Regions from separate parts of the Brevibacillus humidisoli genome, predicted to be linked through region 1. Evidence: riboswitches for the same ligand, from Rfam matches in the RefSeq annotation. Region 1 holds a riboswitch; each other region holds the start of a gene.
The links. A riboswitch is a leader RNA that binds a small molecule or an ion and turns the genes downstream of it on or off. The one in region 1 is predicted to bind cobalamin.
Positions count from the first base shown of each region.

Region 2: linked by a shared signal. The riboswitch ahead of nrdI (class Ib ribonucleoside-diphosphate reductase assembly flavoprotein NrdI) and the one ahead of cobO (cob(I)yrinic acid a,c-diamide adenosyltransferase) in region 1 are both predicted to bind cobalamin.
Region 3: linked by a shared signal. The riboswitch ahead of LOK74_RS19745 (helical backbone metal receptor) and the one ahead of cobO (cob(I)yrinic acid a,c-diamide adenosyltransferase) in region 1 are both predicted to bind cobalamin.

Region 1 is NZ_CP087263.1:560,158-564,368, reverse strand. It holds gene cobJ (precorrin-3B C(17)-methyltransferase) at 1-694, opposite strand, end outside; gene LOK74_RS02730 (histidine phosphatase family protein) at 759-1,313, opposite strand; gene cobS (adenosylcobinamide-GDP ribazoletransferase) at 1,409-2,152, opposite strand; gene cobO (cob(I)yrinic acid a,c-diamide adenosyltransferase) at 2,180-2,728, opposite strand; cobalamin riboswitch at 2,943-3,158, opposite strand; gene LOK74_RS02715 (YitT family protein) at 3,858-4,211, shown strand, end outside.
Region 2 is NZ_CP087263.1:4,627,298-4,631,508, reverse strand. It holds gene nrdE (class 1b ribonucleoside-diphosphate reductase subunit alpha) at 1-2,073, opposite strand, end outside; gene nrdI (class Ib ribonucleoside-diphosphate reductase assembly flavoprotein NrdI) at 2,060-2,419, opposite strand; cobalamin riboswitch at 2,560-2,747, opposite strand; gene LOK74_RS22645 (bifunctional transcriptional activator/DNA repair enzyme AdaA) at 2,897-3,472, shown strand; partial or broken gene LOK74_RS22640 (methylated-DNA--[protein]-cysteine S-methyltransferase) at 3,472-3,921, shown strand; gene LOK74_RS22635 (hypothetical protein) at 4,057-4,211, opposite strand, start outside.
Region 3 is NZ_CP087263.1:4,048,835-4,053,045, reverse strand. It holds gene LOK74_RS19755 (carbon starvation CstA family protein) at 1-103, opposite strand, end outside; gene LOK74_RS19750 (GNAT family N-acetyltransferase) at 599-1,480, shown strand; cobalamin riboswitch at 1,525-1,701, shown strand; gene LOK74_RS19745 (helical backbone metal receptor) at 1,839-2,846, shown strand; gene LOK74_RS19740 (FecCD family ABC transporter permease) at 2,821-3,912, shown strand; gene LOK74_RS19735 (Fpg/Nei family DNA glycosylase) at 4,030-4,211, opposite strand, start outside.

The DNA.
Region 1 (4,211 bases):
ACTCATTGCCGATGATCACAGTCGTCAGCATGCCGATGTCGTGGTCCAGCATCTTTTCCAGCGTCGTCATCACGACATGCTCCCGCTCCCGGTAAGCGCTTTTGACGATCCCGACAGGAGTATCGGGGGAGCGGTACTTGAGCAGGATCTGCTGTGCTTCCACGATCTGCCGCGTGCGTCGGCCGCTCTTTGGATTGTAGAGAGCAATCACGAAATCAGCCTGCCCAGCCGCATCGATCCGCTTGGCAATCAATTCCCACGGTGTCAGATGGTCACTCAAGCTGATCGTGCAGGCATCGTGCATCACAGGTGCGCCTAACAGAGCAGCGCAGGAGTTGATCGCAGAAATGCCGGGAATCACTTCAACGGCCACTCCCTCGGCTTCGATCCACCCCTGTTCAACCAATACCTCGTAGATCAAGCCGGCCATCCCATAAACGCCTGCATCACCACTGGAGATGACAGCTACTTTTTTGCCCATCTCCGCCTGGCGCACCGCTTCCCGCGCCCGACTCACTTCTTCCGTCATGCCAGTGCTGACCACTTTTTGATCCGTCAACAGCCCGCTGATCAGCTCCACATAGGTGGTGTAGCCGATCACGATCTCGCTTTCCTGTATCGCGTCCCGAGCCCGTTTCGTGATATGTTCGAAACTCCCCGGTCCAAAGCCGATGACAAACAGTTTTCCTTTCATCTGTACACTCCTCTCCGTTTTTGTTTATCTAGCCTGACTCTGCTCCCGTTCCTTACGTTGCTCGCTATCGTTTTATCAGAGACTCCCATCGACTGGCCGGGATGCTGATCCAACCGGCATTAGGCAGGAGGCCAACCGATAGTCCGCACATCTGACCGATGCATTTGATCACACTGCCGTGGGTAATGATCAGCAGCCGTTCTGCAGGGTAGGCGGCCGCCAGGTGGAATAGTCCCTGCCGAATCCGCTCTCTCACTTGCGCCATCTCCTCGATGCCATACGAACCATCCATGATTTCCTCCACATCTTGGATCTGCTCGTCTCGACGCAGTTCATCTGCCGTTTTCCCTTCCAGAGGTCCAAATGACCGTTCCTGCAACTGGGGCAGCATCACGATCGGCACCCCTATCATCTCCTGTGCGATACCGGCTGATTGTCTGGCCCGCCTCAGCGGACTGGAGACGATCCGCGAAAACGGAGGGCTCTGCCGAAGCAGCTTGCGACATGCCTCTCTCACCTGCTCTTGGCCCGTCTCGTTCAGTCCGACATCCTGCACACCTTGTAACCGCCGCTCCCGGTTCCAATCGGTCTCACCGTGCCGCATCACGATCCAATCCATCTATGGTCATCACCGCCAGTCCTTTGTATCTATAGGATGATTCCCGGGCTTTGATCATGCGGTTTTTCACCATGCCGTTTTTCCCTGGGCCGGAATCAGGGCAGCCATTTATCCGCGGCTACCAGCAGCAGCAGGGCTACCGCTTCTGTCGACTCGATCAAGGCTCCGTAGGCGTCGCCGGTGTATCCACCCAACCGTCGGTGGATATAGGTGGAGAACCAATAGAGATAGAGCAGCGTCAATAAAAAGACGAGCATGTTCTGGTAGCCCACTGCCCACCAGCCAACCGACAGCACCGCTATACTGCTGACAAGCAGATGCCCTGTACCAATCCCCTCCCGCAGCCTGCTGCCGATCCCATCCTGGGTCAAGTAAGGCCAGTGGCGAATCGCGATTAGCAGATGCGTACGAGCGATTGCAGGGACGATTACCAGGCACGTCTGCAGATTGAGTGACAGCAGCTCGTATATGGCTGCGCCTTTTACCAGCAGCAGGGAAAGAGCGGCCAGAACACCCATCGCCCCAACCCGGCTATCCTTCATAATCGTCAGCACTTGTTCCCGTGGTCTGCTGCTGCCTAGGCCATCCGCCAGATCCATCCATCCGTCCAGGTGCAAGCCCCCGGTTATGTAAATCCAAAAGATGAGGGTTAGTACTGCTGCAAGATGATCGCTTAAAAGCAACTCGGAAAACCAGTTGCCCCCCCACAGCAGGAGACCGATGATCGCTCCAACCAGCGGGTAAAAAACCGCACTCCTGGACCAATCTGCTTCTTTCATCGGGTAGCGAGGTACCGGCAGACGTGTCAGAAAAGAGATTGCTTGAAAAAATGCTCCCATCTCTCCTCCTCCTCCTAGTTGCCGTCCCTAAAACTCAATGCCCTTAACCGCCGGCACTCCTTCATCGTAGTAATGCTTAACCGGGTTCATTTCCGTGACGAGATCGGCGATGTCGACAATCTCCGGTTTGGCTTGGCGACCGGTAATCACTAGGTGCATGCCATTTGGGCGATTTCGGATCAGATCCAATACGTCTGCCAGCGGCAGCACATCATCGATCGGGAAGCGCTCAATCGCCAGCGCGTTGTTCAACTCGTCGAGGATGACCAGGTCGTACTGCCCCCCCATCACCTTTTCCTTGGCCAACTGCCAGCCTTTTTCCAACGCTGCACGGTGCTCCTGAGGTGTCTTCGTCCAGGTAAATCCCACTCCTGTCTGGCAGATTTCAATCCCCAGTCGATCAAAGACGAGCTTCTCCCCGTAGGTTCGCTCCGGCGATTTAATAAACTGGATCATCAGTACCCGCTTGCCGCGTCCCGCGGCCCGTACCGCCAGTCCCAGCGCAGCCGTCGTTTTTCCTTTGCCATCGCCGGTGTAGACCAACACCAGTCCCCGCTCCTTATCCGGCCTGCTCATCAGACTCCTCCTCCTGCAGTAAGTAAAAAGAACCGGCTCCATCGCTGTGTGTTGACAGCGAAAGCCGACGCTTTGCTGATGCTCTCAACTTGTTTCGTTATGCAAACAACAGATGCATTGGCAAACAAACAAAAAACGCTTTGGCTCCTATGGGAACCAAAGCGCGGACAGCATGCGTGACAATCCTCACCTTTCCTTTGACCCGAAGGAAACCAGTGACACATACAAACAGGCAGGTCTCCTGGCTCAAGGATCATCGTCTACCTTATCCTTCCCATCGCCGGCAGCGACAGTGGATGCATCATTGCGCAAAGGAAGACTCCTCTTTTACAGTGGCGGGACCGCGTTGGATTTGCACCAAACTTCCCTTTTAACCTCATCTGCTGCCGTCCGTTCGGTACAGATGAGGACCTGTTTGCTTTTTATGCAATTGTTCCAATCCAGTGACAAGTTCTTGCTTTAATAATAACAAAAGCGGGACAGGATGCAAGGAAAAAGCTGTCTGCCAAGACCATTACAGCCTGCGCTCACCCGTACCACTGCAGCTTAACGTCCAAATACCGAATCTCATCATTCCACTGGGGGCGGAAAAACTGACATAGGCGGGCGGTTACGTCGGAATCTCCGTTTACTTGCCAACAAGATAAAGGTAATCAGACTGTGAGCAGTGAAAATCCCCACTAGACTTTGCATGAGAAAGGCAATGTCAGGCGTGAAGAGAGAGACGGACTTCCAGGGAATTTGGCTGCTATAGACAAACAACGGGATTAATCCGATCCCCAGAATGGCAGAAAGGACGCCAACAGACAGCCATATTTGATAAGAGATCATTTTATTTCGAATGATTCCTACGCAACTAAAGATAGAACCGACCACAAGGAGTACAGCAGCACTCAAGAGCACCCATTGCGTTGTGTGATTCATTTTCGATAATTCTGGATTTTCCCCGTTCATAATAGAAGTGAATTCCTTCCATCATACTCAAATAGGGTACGGCTTCAAATTCGTGGTATTTATTGGTCAAGAGAACAGCGCCGTAGTCTTGTTCGCTCTCCGAATCTCCTGGTAAGTATAATCATTTCAACCTATGCGTATAGATTGTACAAATAAACGGATACCTGGAGGAAAGATGCTGCGAAAAGGTATCGCGATCGTAATTGGCTGCCTTTTGGTGGGGACTGGAGTCAATCTGTTTATCTTGCCCCACAAGTTGATGGATGGCGGAATCATTGGAATCGGTCTGTTAGCGAAATACTACTTCTCCTGGCCTCCCGGATTGGTGATGATTTTGGTCAGTTTACCGATTTATATGCTCGTCTTTGTGTATGACAGAAGGTTATTCTACAATAGCTTTCACGGAATGTTGCTTTCCTCCTTTTTTATTGACTGGCTAAGTCCACTCCGTCGGATGCATGAGTTTCCGATTCCGTTTTCAGCGGTGGCAGGCGGAGTTTTTATTGGAGCGGGGATTGGCATTATGCTA
Region 2 (4,211 bases), 840 kb from region 1:
CGCGATGCACTCCTCTATTCCCCTTTTGTTCGTTCGCGTATAGTACAGACTTTTTAGCCCCTGTCGATTGGCATAAATATAGTATCTGGCCAACTCTCTCGTAGAAATGTCGCTGTTGACGTACAAGATGGTGGAAATCCCTTGATCGATGTGCTGCTGGATCACCGCAATCAGATCAATCAGCTTGAACATGTCCATGTTGTAGGCTGATTTGTAGAGCAGGACATTCTCCTTCGCCAAGAATGGAGCCGGATAGTACGTGGTGGCATTTCCGTACGTTCTGGTTTCAATCTGCTCCACGATCGGCATGACCGAAGAAGTGGCATTCTGGATATAGGAGATGGAAGCGGTTGGCGCGCACGCCAATCGATAGGCATGGTAGAGGCCGTAGGTTTGAATCTCCTCTTTCAGCCGCTGCCAATCCGCTCGTGCAGGAATCGAGATCCCCTCGAATAAAGCGCCCACCTTCTTCGTTCGCGGAGCATACTCCTGTGCAAGGTATTTCGCAAAGTACACTCCTGTCGCATAATCGGATCGTTCAAAACCGGCAAACATCGTCTGCCGCTCTTTGGCGATCAGCATCGACTTTTCCAGACTGTAGAAGTTGACCATCATAAAAAAGGTGTTGGCAAAATCTTTCGCCTCTTCACTTTCAAACGGGATGCCGTTCTTGGCCAGATAGCCGTGCAGATTCATCGCTCCAAGTCCGACCGAGTGCAGCTCAGCGTTGGCTTTCTGCACCCCCGGCGCATTGCTAACACTGGTCATGTCCGATACGGCCGTGAGCATCTCCATGCCGGTGTGGACCGATTCGCGGATCAGCCCCGTTTCCATCACATTGGCAATGTTTAACGAGCCCAGGTTGCAGCTAATATCCCGGCGGATGATGTCCTCTACGCCGTAGTCGTTGATCGTGGACGTCTCCTGTAATTGAAAAATCTCCGTACACAGATTGGACATTTTGATCCGGCCCACCCCTTTTAAGGGGTGCTGTCGATTGGCATTGGAGAGAAAGATCAGGTAGGGATAGCCGCTCTCCAATTGAATCATCGCGATCTTCACCAGCATTTCGCGGGCGCTCATCAGCCGCTTCTTTTTTACATCTGGATGCTGGAGCAATTCGTGATACATCTGATCCAGGTCCATATCGTCAAAGTGCCGTCCGTATGCCTGATAGACGGAATAGGGAGCAAACACATACAGGTCTTCATCTCTCTCAGCCAGTTCAAAAAAGATGGCGGGACAGATCAGGCCGATCGAGAGCGACTGCAAGCGCGACTTTTCGTCCGCATTAATCTTCTTGCTGTCCAACAGTTCATTGGCATCCCAGTGAAAGATATTGATATAGACCGCTCCTGCTCCTTTGCGCTGACCCAGTTGATTCACATAGGAAAACGAATCTTCCAGAATCTTGGCCACCGGCATCACGCCGCTTGATGCATTGGCGATCCCTTTGATCTCTTCTCCTCTCGCCCTTAACTTGCTGAGGTTCAACGCAATCCCGCCGCCCAGCTTGGACAACTGCATGGCGGTTGACAGATTGTAGGTGATGCTGTTGAGCGAATCGTCCAGCTCCAGCAGATAGCACGACACCATTTCGCCACGTCTCGCCTTGCCGGCGTTTAAAAACGTCGGTGTCGCCGGCTGGTAGCGCTGCTCGATCATCGCTGCGGTATAGTTGGCTGCTTTTTTGACTTCTCCCTGTGCCAGATAGAGCGCGACGATGATGATCCGGTCCACATACGTCTCCAGATACTGCTTCTTATCGTTGCTCGTGACCGCATAGTCGCGATAGAATTTGGAGATGGCCATGTAAGAGGAAAACGTAAACTCATAATCATTGACCATGCGGTAGATTTCTTCGATCTGATCTACGCTATACTGGCTCAACACGTCATAGTAGTAATGGTTGTCCACCATATAGGCGATTCTTTCTGCCACGCTGTCGAAGCTGACCTGTGATGAGCTGATTTCCGCTTCGTATACGCGAACCGCCTCTCTGTCTTTGTCCAAATCAAAAAATCCATCTTCCCGGCGGTACACGATCTCATGATTTAACTCAATATGCCGCAAGTTGGTTCACCCTCTCTTGAAAGGTACGCACATCGTGCGCGGTGCCGCTCAATTCAAATTTGCACAGGATAGGAACGCGATACAGCTGTGAAATCACATCGGCGCTCCTGGCGTAGTTCTGTCCCCAGTTTTTATTTCCAGAAGCGGCCACACCCTGGAGATGCCGGTGGTTGCGCCTCAAAAACTGCAAAACATTCATCGGCACTTCGCCATATCCGGTCGTATAGGTAACCAGCACAAATGGTTTTTCCAGTGTGAGAGCCTCGTCTATCTGCGCTGATTTCATCGTAAGTTTCTGGACAAAGCGTCTTACATTTCCCGTCTTGGAATCGTAGACAATGTACAAGGCAGCTACCTCCTGTCATGTAGGCACAAAAATGTAGGCGCAAAATGAAAAGGGTATTTTTACCAAATAGGAAAAGGCAAAAATACCCCAGCGTGCGAAACTGACGTTTGTAACACCTCCCTATCTCCCGTAGGTACATCACAGTGTTGTCAGAATAGGCAGGTCTCCTGGCTCCAGTCTCATCATCATAACAGCCTTCCCGGACGTCTCCAGTGGCGTATTTGTTATGACTCCTCTGTCACAGTGGCGGGACCGCGTCGGAGTTACACCGAACTTCCCTATTAAACCCTGAAGCACGCTTCAAGGTACCTATTCCCACAATATGTAGTTTTAATATAACCAGATTAGATCAATATATAGTGTTGCGTCAAGCTCTTTCTCAGTCTGTGCTTCATTTTCCGATTGTTGCTCTCATATTTTCTACCGGTTACGTCCTGGCTTCACAGGGGCTATACTGGAGGCAGGAGGAGATGCTGCATGAATGATTGGATGTGGAGGGCGATTGCAAGCTGCGATCCTGCTTACGACGGGCAGTTTTATTATGGTTTGGTTACCACCGGCGTGTTTTGCCGACCATCTTGCCGATCGCGGACCCCAAAGCGGGATCACGTCAGGATCTTTTACCACCCGGACGAAGCGCGACAATCGGGGCTCCGTCCGTGCAAACGCTGCCGACCGGAAGAGTTGGACTGGCGCTCTCCTGAAGAAGAGTTGGCCAAAAAGCTGGTCGGTTTGATCACAGACTGTTATCACGAAACGCTTACGCTGGCAGATATGTCACAGCGGCTGTTCGTCAGTCCGTTTTACCTGCAGCGTTGTTTTACGCGCGTAATGAAGATGTCACCGGGACAATATCTGCGCAAGACCAGGATCGAGGCTGCCAAGCAACTGTTGACAACAACGGATACAACGATAACGGAGATTGCCCAGCAAGTTGGCTTCCACAGCAGCGCCCACTTCTCCTCGGTATTTCACCGGGAGACCAGCTGCACCCCGACGGAATACCGACTCCGCTATCGCGAGCCAGAAACGGAAAGGATGGTTCGGTCATAATGATTGCTGCATTTTACCAATCGCCTATTGGGTGGATCGAGATAAACGGCACCACAGAGGCCATCACGGTTGTTCGTTTTGTAGAGCAGGTCCCTGTGGAGAGAGAAAAGACTTGCCTACCTCCGGTGATAGAACAATGCATTTCTGAGCTTAATGAGTATTTTTCCGGAAACAGATTGTCATTTACCGTTCCCCTCTCTGCACAGGGAACCGCGTTTCAACAACAGGTCTGGGAGCAGCTTTGCTCGATTCCCTTTGGAGAGACGGTGAGTTACCGGGAACTTGCCCGTTTGCTTGACCGTGCACAAGCTGTACGGGCGGCAGGTCATGCCAATGGAAGAAACCAACTGGGCATTCTCGTTCCCTGCCACCGGGTGATTGGCAGCAACGGCAGTCTCACTGGTTATGCGTGGGGGATCTGGCGGAAGGAGTGGCTGTTGGCCCATGAGCGGGCTGTGTTGCAGGGAGCCGACATCACGAGCCTGTCTGCCTCTTCACATGGTGTCAAACCAGCCACCGCCGAGCTGCCTGTACTGGGGAACGGGTAATCATACGAGTTTGTTCAAAAAAATCATCTACTGCGCCTACCTTAACAACTTGGATTTTCCACATCTTTCAAGAAGCCCTTGAATACTTTTACTCCTGAGCAACGCAGGATTAACCTTTTCGATGTGACGAATGAACTCATCTGTTTTGTCTAAAACTTCATCGATAAACTCCTGTTTCGTGATCGTTTCCT
Region 3 (4,211 bases), 1.4 Mb from region 1:
AGGTTGGATCCAATCGGTAGATTTTCTCGGCGATGAACTTGCTGTAAAACTGATAACCGAAGAAAAAGCAGAGCAGTCCGACGACAGCAATACCGATTGACATGTACGAAGCCTCCTTTATGCATTTTTTAGGGCAAGCGTCATAGGTCAATGTTCAGGCAAACGCTTACATTCAAAATTATTCGATTATTTGCAGAAAAATCCTTTCCAAATAGTCTGTTTTTTCTATATATACGCTGAACAAACAAAATATCGTATGTTGTCCTTTTCGTAGATGGACAGGAAGTTGAGCCAGAGACTATGAGAGAAAGCAGTGCCTTACTGAAGAACAAGCCGTAAAAGCCTTTCATCCGAACCAAAGGATAGCGACGAAAATCGGCATTGTCAGGATCACCCTCCCCTCACTGAATCATCAGGCGACAGTACGGATCGACGAAAGAACGCTCAATGAAGGAGGTTCAACGAAGTGGGAAGGTTCGGGAAAAGGATTGAAAGGAGAGCCTTATAGGATTAAAATATTTTTAACGTAAAATATTGGTTGTGGGTGAGAGAACACATAGGTGCATGTGCTTGCCTAAGATGGAGAGGAGTGGGAAGGTTGGTTCAGATCAAACGTTTGACAGAGTGTACGTTGGAAGAAGCGGTTACAGCCTGGAACAAAGGGTTCACTGGATACTACGTAGATGCGTCGACGACAGCAGACAAGTTCGTCAGCCGGATGGGGCAGGAGGATTTATCCCCCTCGCTATCGGTCGTCGCATGTATTGAAGGCAGGCCAGCCGGACTGACGTTGAGCGGGCTGCGGACGATCCATGGCCGGAAAGTGGCGTGGAACGGGGGCACCTGTGTGGCTCCTGAGTGGCGCGGCAAGGGCGTCGGAGAAATCATGATCAAAGCCGCCCTGGAACGGTATGAGCAGGAGGGAGTGGACACGGCAACCCTGGAGGCTTTTGTTCAAAACGAGTCAGCGATCTCCCTCTATCGCAAAATGGGCTACCAGGTCGTCGATCGACTCTTATTTCTGGAACGAACCGGTCCATTTACAGCCGAACCGTTTGCACAAAGCGGTGAGGATCTCTACACCATTCGCAGAGTGACACCCCGTGAAGTGGGGCTGCTCCCGTTTTACCCAAGACTGGCACCGTGGCAGACCCAATGGCAAAGTGCCAAAGAGGGAGAGGGACTGCTAGTCATCGATCAGAAGGGGGCAGTTGTTGGATTCGCCTTATATAGACGGGTCTATGACGAAGCGGGGGCGGTGCAGGCGATCTTTCTGCTGCAGTGCGATGCACATCCGGAAGTGGATGATGCTGACGGGATTATCCGCACAGCGCTCACAGAACTGTTTGCTCCTTACGATCTGTCCTGCCGCCGCAGTACGTTTAACCTGCCGGCCTCCCGTCAGCGGTTGGTTCAGCTTCTCACAACAGCAGGGTTTCAACCCACTGTGGAGCAGGTGTTCATGACGCGGCAAAGCTGATAGACAAACCGGACGTTCCCGTATTATGATTATGACGGATAAACGGATAACCATCGAACAGGTGCATGTCCATGCTTAATAGGGAATTCGGTGCATAACCCGACACGGTCCCCGCCACTGTAAAGGTGAGTTCCCCTGGATGAAGCCACTGAATACGTTCGGGAAGGCACAGAGGAGTGATGAACCTGAGTCAGGAGACCTGCCTGTTCGCGATTCACGTGCAACCTACGGGTGATAGGGAAGTGTGAGGGTGTTTCGAGATGATTCATTCTCATGGCTGAACTGGCATTTCTGACCACACTGCCCGGTTGGAAATGCTTTTTTGTTTGGTACGGACAATCGGATGGAGGTCATAATCATGTACAAAAAATGGATCAGTCTGTTGATGGCAGTCTTCCTGTTGATCGCCTTGGCTGGCTGCGGGAGCGATGAGGCACAATCTGTTCCGCAGGGTCAGTCTGCAGGGTCTGCAAGTCAGCCATCGGCACAGCAGCCAAGTCCGTCGAGTGCGACGTCTGGGGAAGGAGAACAAACTGGCTTTCCAGTCACACTGGCAGATGGCAGCGGGGCGGAGGTTGTAATCGAAAAGCGGCCGGAACGGATTGCTTCCGTCACGCTGGGGACCGATGAGATCTTGCTCTCGCTGGTGGATAAACAGCGTCTGGTCGCCGTCACCCAGTACTCGACCGATCCGGGCATTTCCAACGTTGCTGGACAGACAGATGACATTGCGGCTAAAATCGAGAGCTCCAATGCAGAACAGATTATTGCGCTCAATCCCGATCTCGTCTTAGTCGCCAGCTATACGTCGCCGGATGTCGTCAAACAACTGCGTGATGCCGGTTTGACCGTGTTTATGTTTTCGTTTGTCGATTCCATTGACCAGATGAAAGAAAATATCCTGACGATTGGCAAAGTGGTAGGAGAAGAGGAGAAGGCGAAGCAAATCGTCGCCGACATGGATGCCCGGCTGGCCGCTGTCGCCGAGAAGGTGGAGAAGATCGATGATCGCCCCACTGTGCTCAACTACACGCCCGATGGCTACACGGGCGGAAAAGGTACGTCCAATGACGATATCATCACCAGGGCGGGCGGGATTAATCTGGCTGCCGAGGCGGGCATCGAGGGCTGGAAGCAAATCTCCCTGGAAAAGGTGGTTGAACTAAATCCAGACGTGATCCTGTTGAGCGACTGGAATCCAGGGCACCCCAACTTCGCAGAAACACTGCGGAATGATCCGATCCTGAAAAACGTAGCCGCCGTAGAGGAAAGTCGTGTCGTGACCGTGCCTGGCAAACACTTGACTGCCGTTACCCAGTATGTCGTCAATGGTGTAGAAGATGTATACAACGTCCTCTATCAGTAAGGTACGGAAGAAAGCGACCGGGGAGTTGAAGGATCGCACCGTGCGCTTGTCGCTGTTCCCTCTGCTTCTGTTTTGCAGCCTTCTGCTGGCAGCCGTGATGATTGCCGCAACGGCAGCAGGGGCCGTAGCGATACCGTATCTGTCGACAGCCAAAATCATCTTGTCGCAGCTTCCGTGGATCAACCTGAGCGGCTGGGACCAGGCCCATGAGACAATCATCATGCAGATTCGGCTGCCGCGCGTCCTGGTTGCGGCTCTGGTGGGGGCTGCTCTCGGCGTCTCTGGAGCCGTGATGCAAGGGTTGTTTCGCAATTCGATGGCGGACCCAGGGATCATTGGCGTCTCCAGCGGCGGTTCACTGGGAGCGGTCATCGCGATCTACCTAGGCTTGGCTCAGCTTCATTATCTGCTGGTTCCGGCATTCGCTTTCTGCGGCGCCGCCGGCACGACGTTTCTCGTCTACCTGCTGGCAACCAGCCGAGGGCGCACTCCGATGGCCACATTGCTGTTGGCGGGGATTGCGGTTAGTTCGTTTCTCGGTGCGACAACCTCCCTGGTCCTCTCGTTTTCCAATGAAAACGTGATGCGGGAGATCTTGTTCTGGATGATGGGCGGTCTCTCGTCGCGCGGTTGGGCGCATGTGACGATGATTATGTTGCCGGTACTGCTCGGTATGGCGATCCTGTTCTGCTACGCGAGATACTTGAACATCCTGCTGTTAGGAGAGGAGACGGCTCATACCTTGGGGGTGAAGACCCAGAAGACGCGAAAGGTGCTGCTGGCAGTTACCTCCCTCGTCACCGGGGCGGCTGTCTCCGTCAGCGGTGTGATTGCATTTGTCGGCTTGGTGATTCCGCATATCATCCGCATTCTGATCGGTCCTGACCATCGGCTGCTGCTGCCGGTCAGCGCCTTTGGCGGTGCGATTTTTTTGATTGCGGCGGATACCTTTGCCCGGTTGGCGATTCGCCCGGCAGAACTGCAGGTGGGTATCGTCACCGCTTTTGTCGGCGCTCCGTTTTTTCTCTACCTGTTGCGCAAAAACAAAAAGACAAGTTTCTTCTGAGATCAGGCCAAAGAGCTTGTGTACGGTACAGGTGGGCAGCTAAGGCTGACCGGTCTGCTGTTGCTGTACGGTTGGCCGTGCGGGTGATTGTACGGATGACTGTGGGATCAGACGCAATCAGGCTTGGCAGACAGGACAAAAGAAAGTCTTGCGCGCCGAAAGCTTCTCACGTCGAATCGGACTGCCGCAGCGGAGACACGGCTCCCCTTCACGATCGTAGACGAGACAGTGACGGTTGTATCCTCCGGTTAGGCTGTCTCCCGCAAACAGCGGATTCTCCATATAGCCGCCGAGTGACA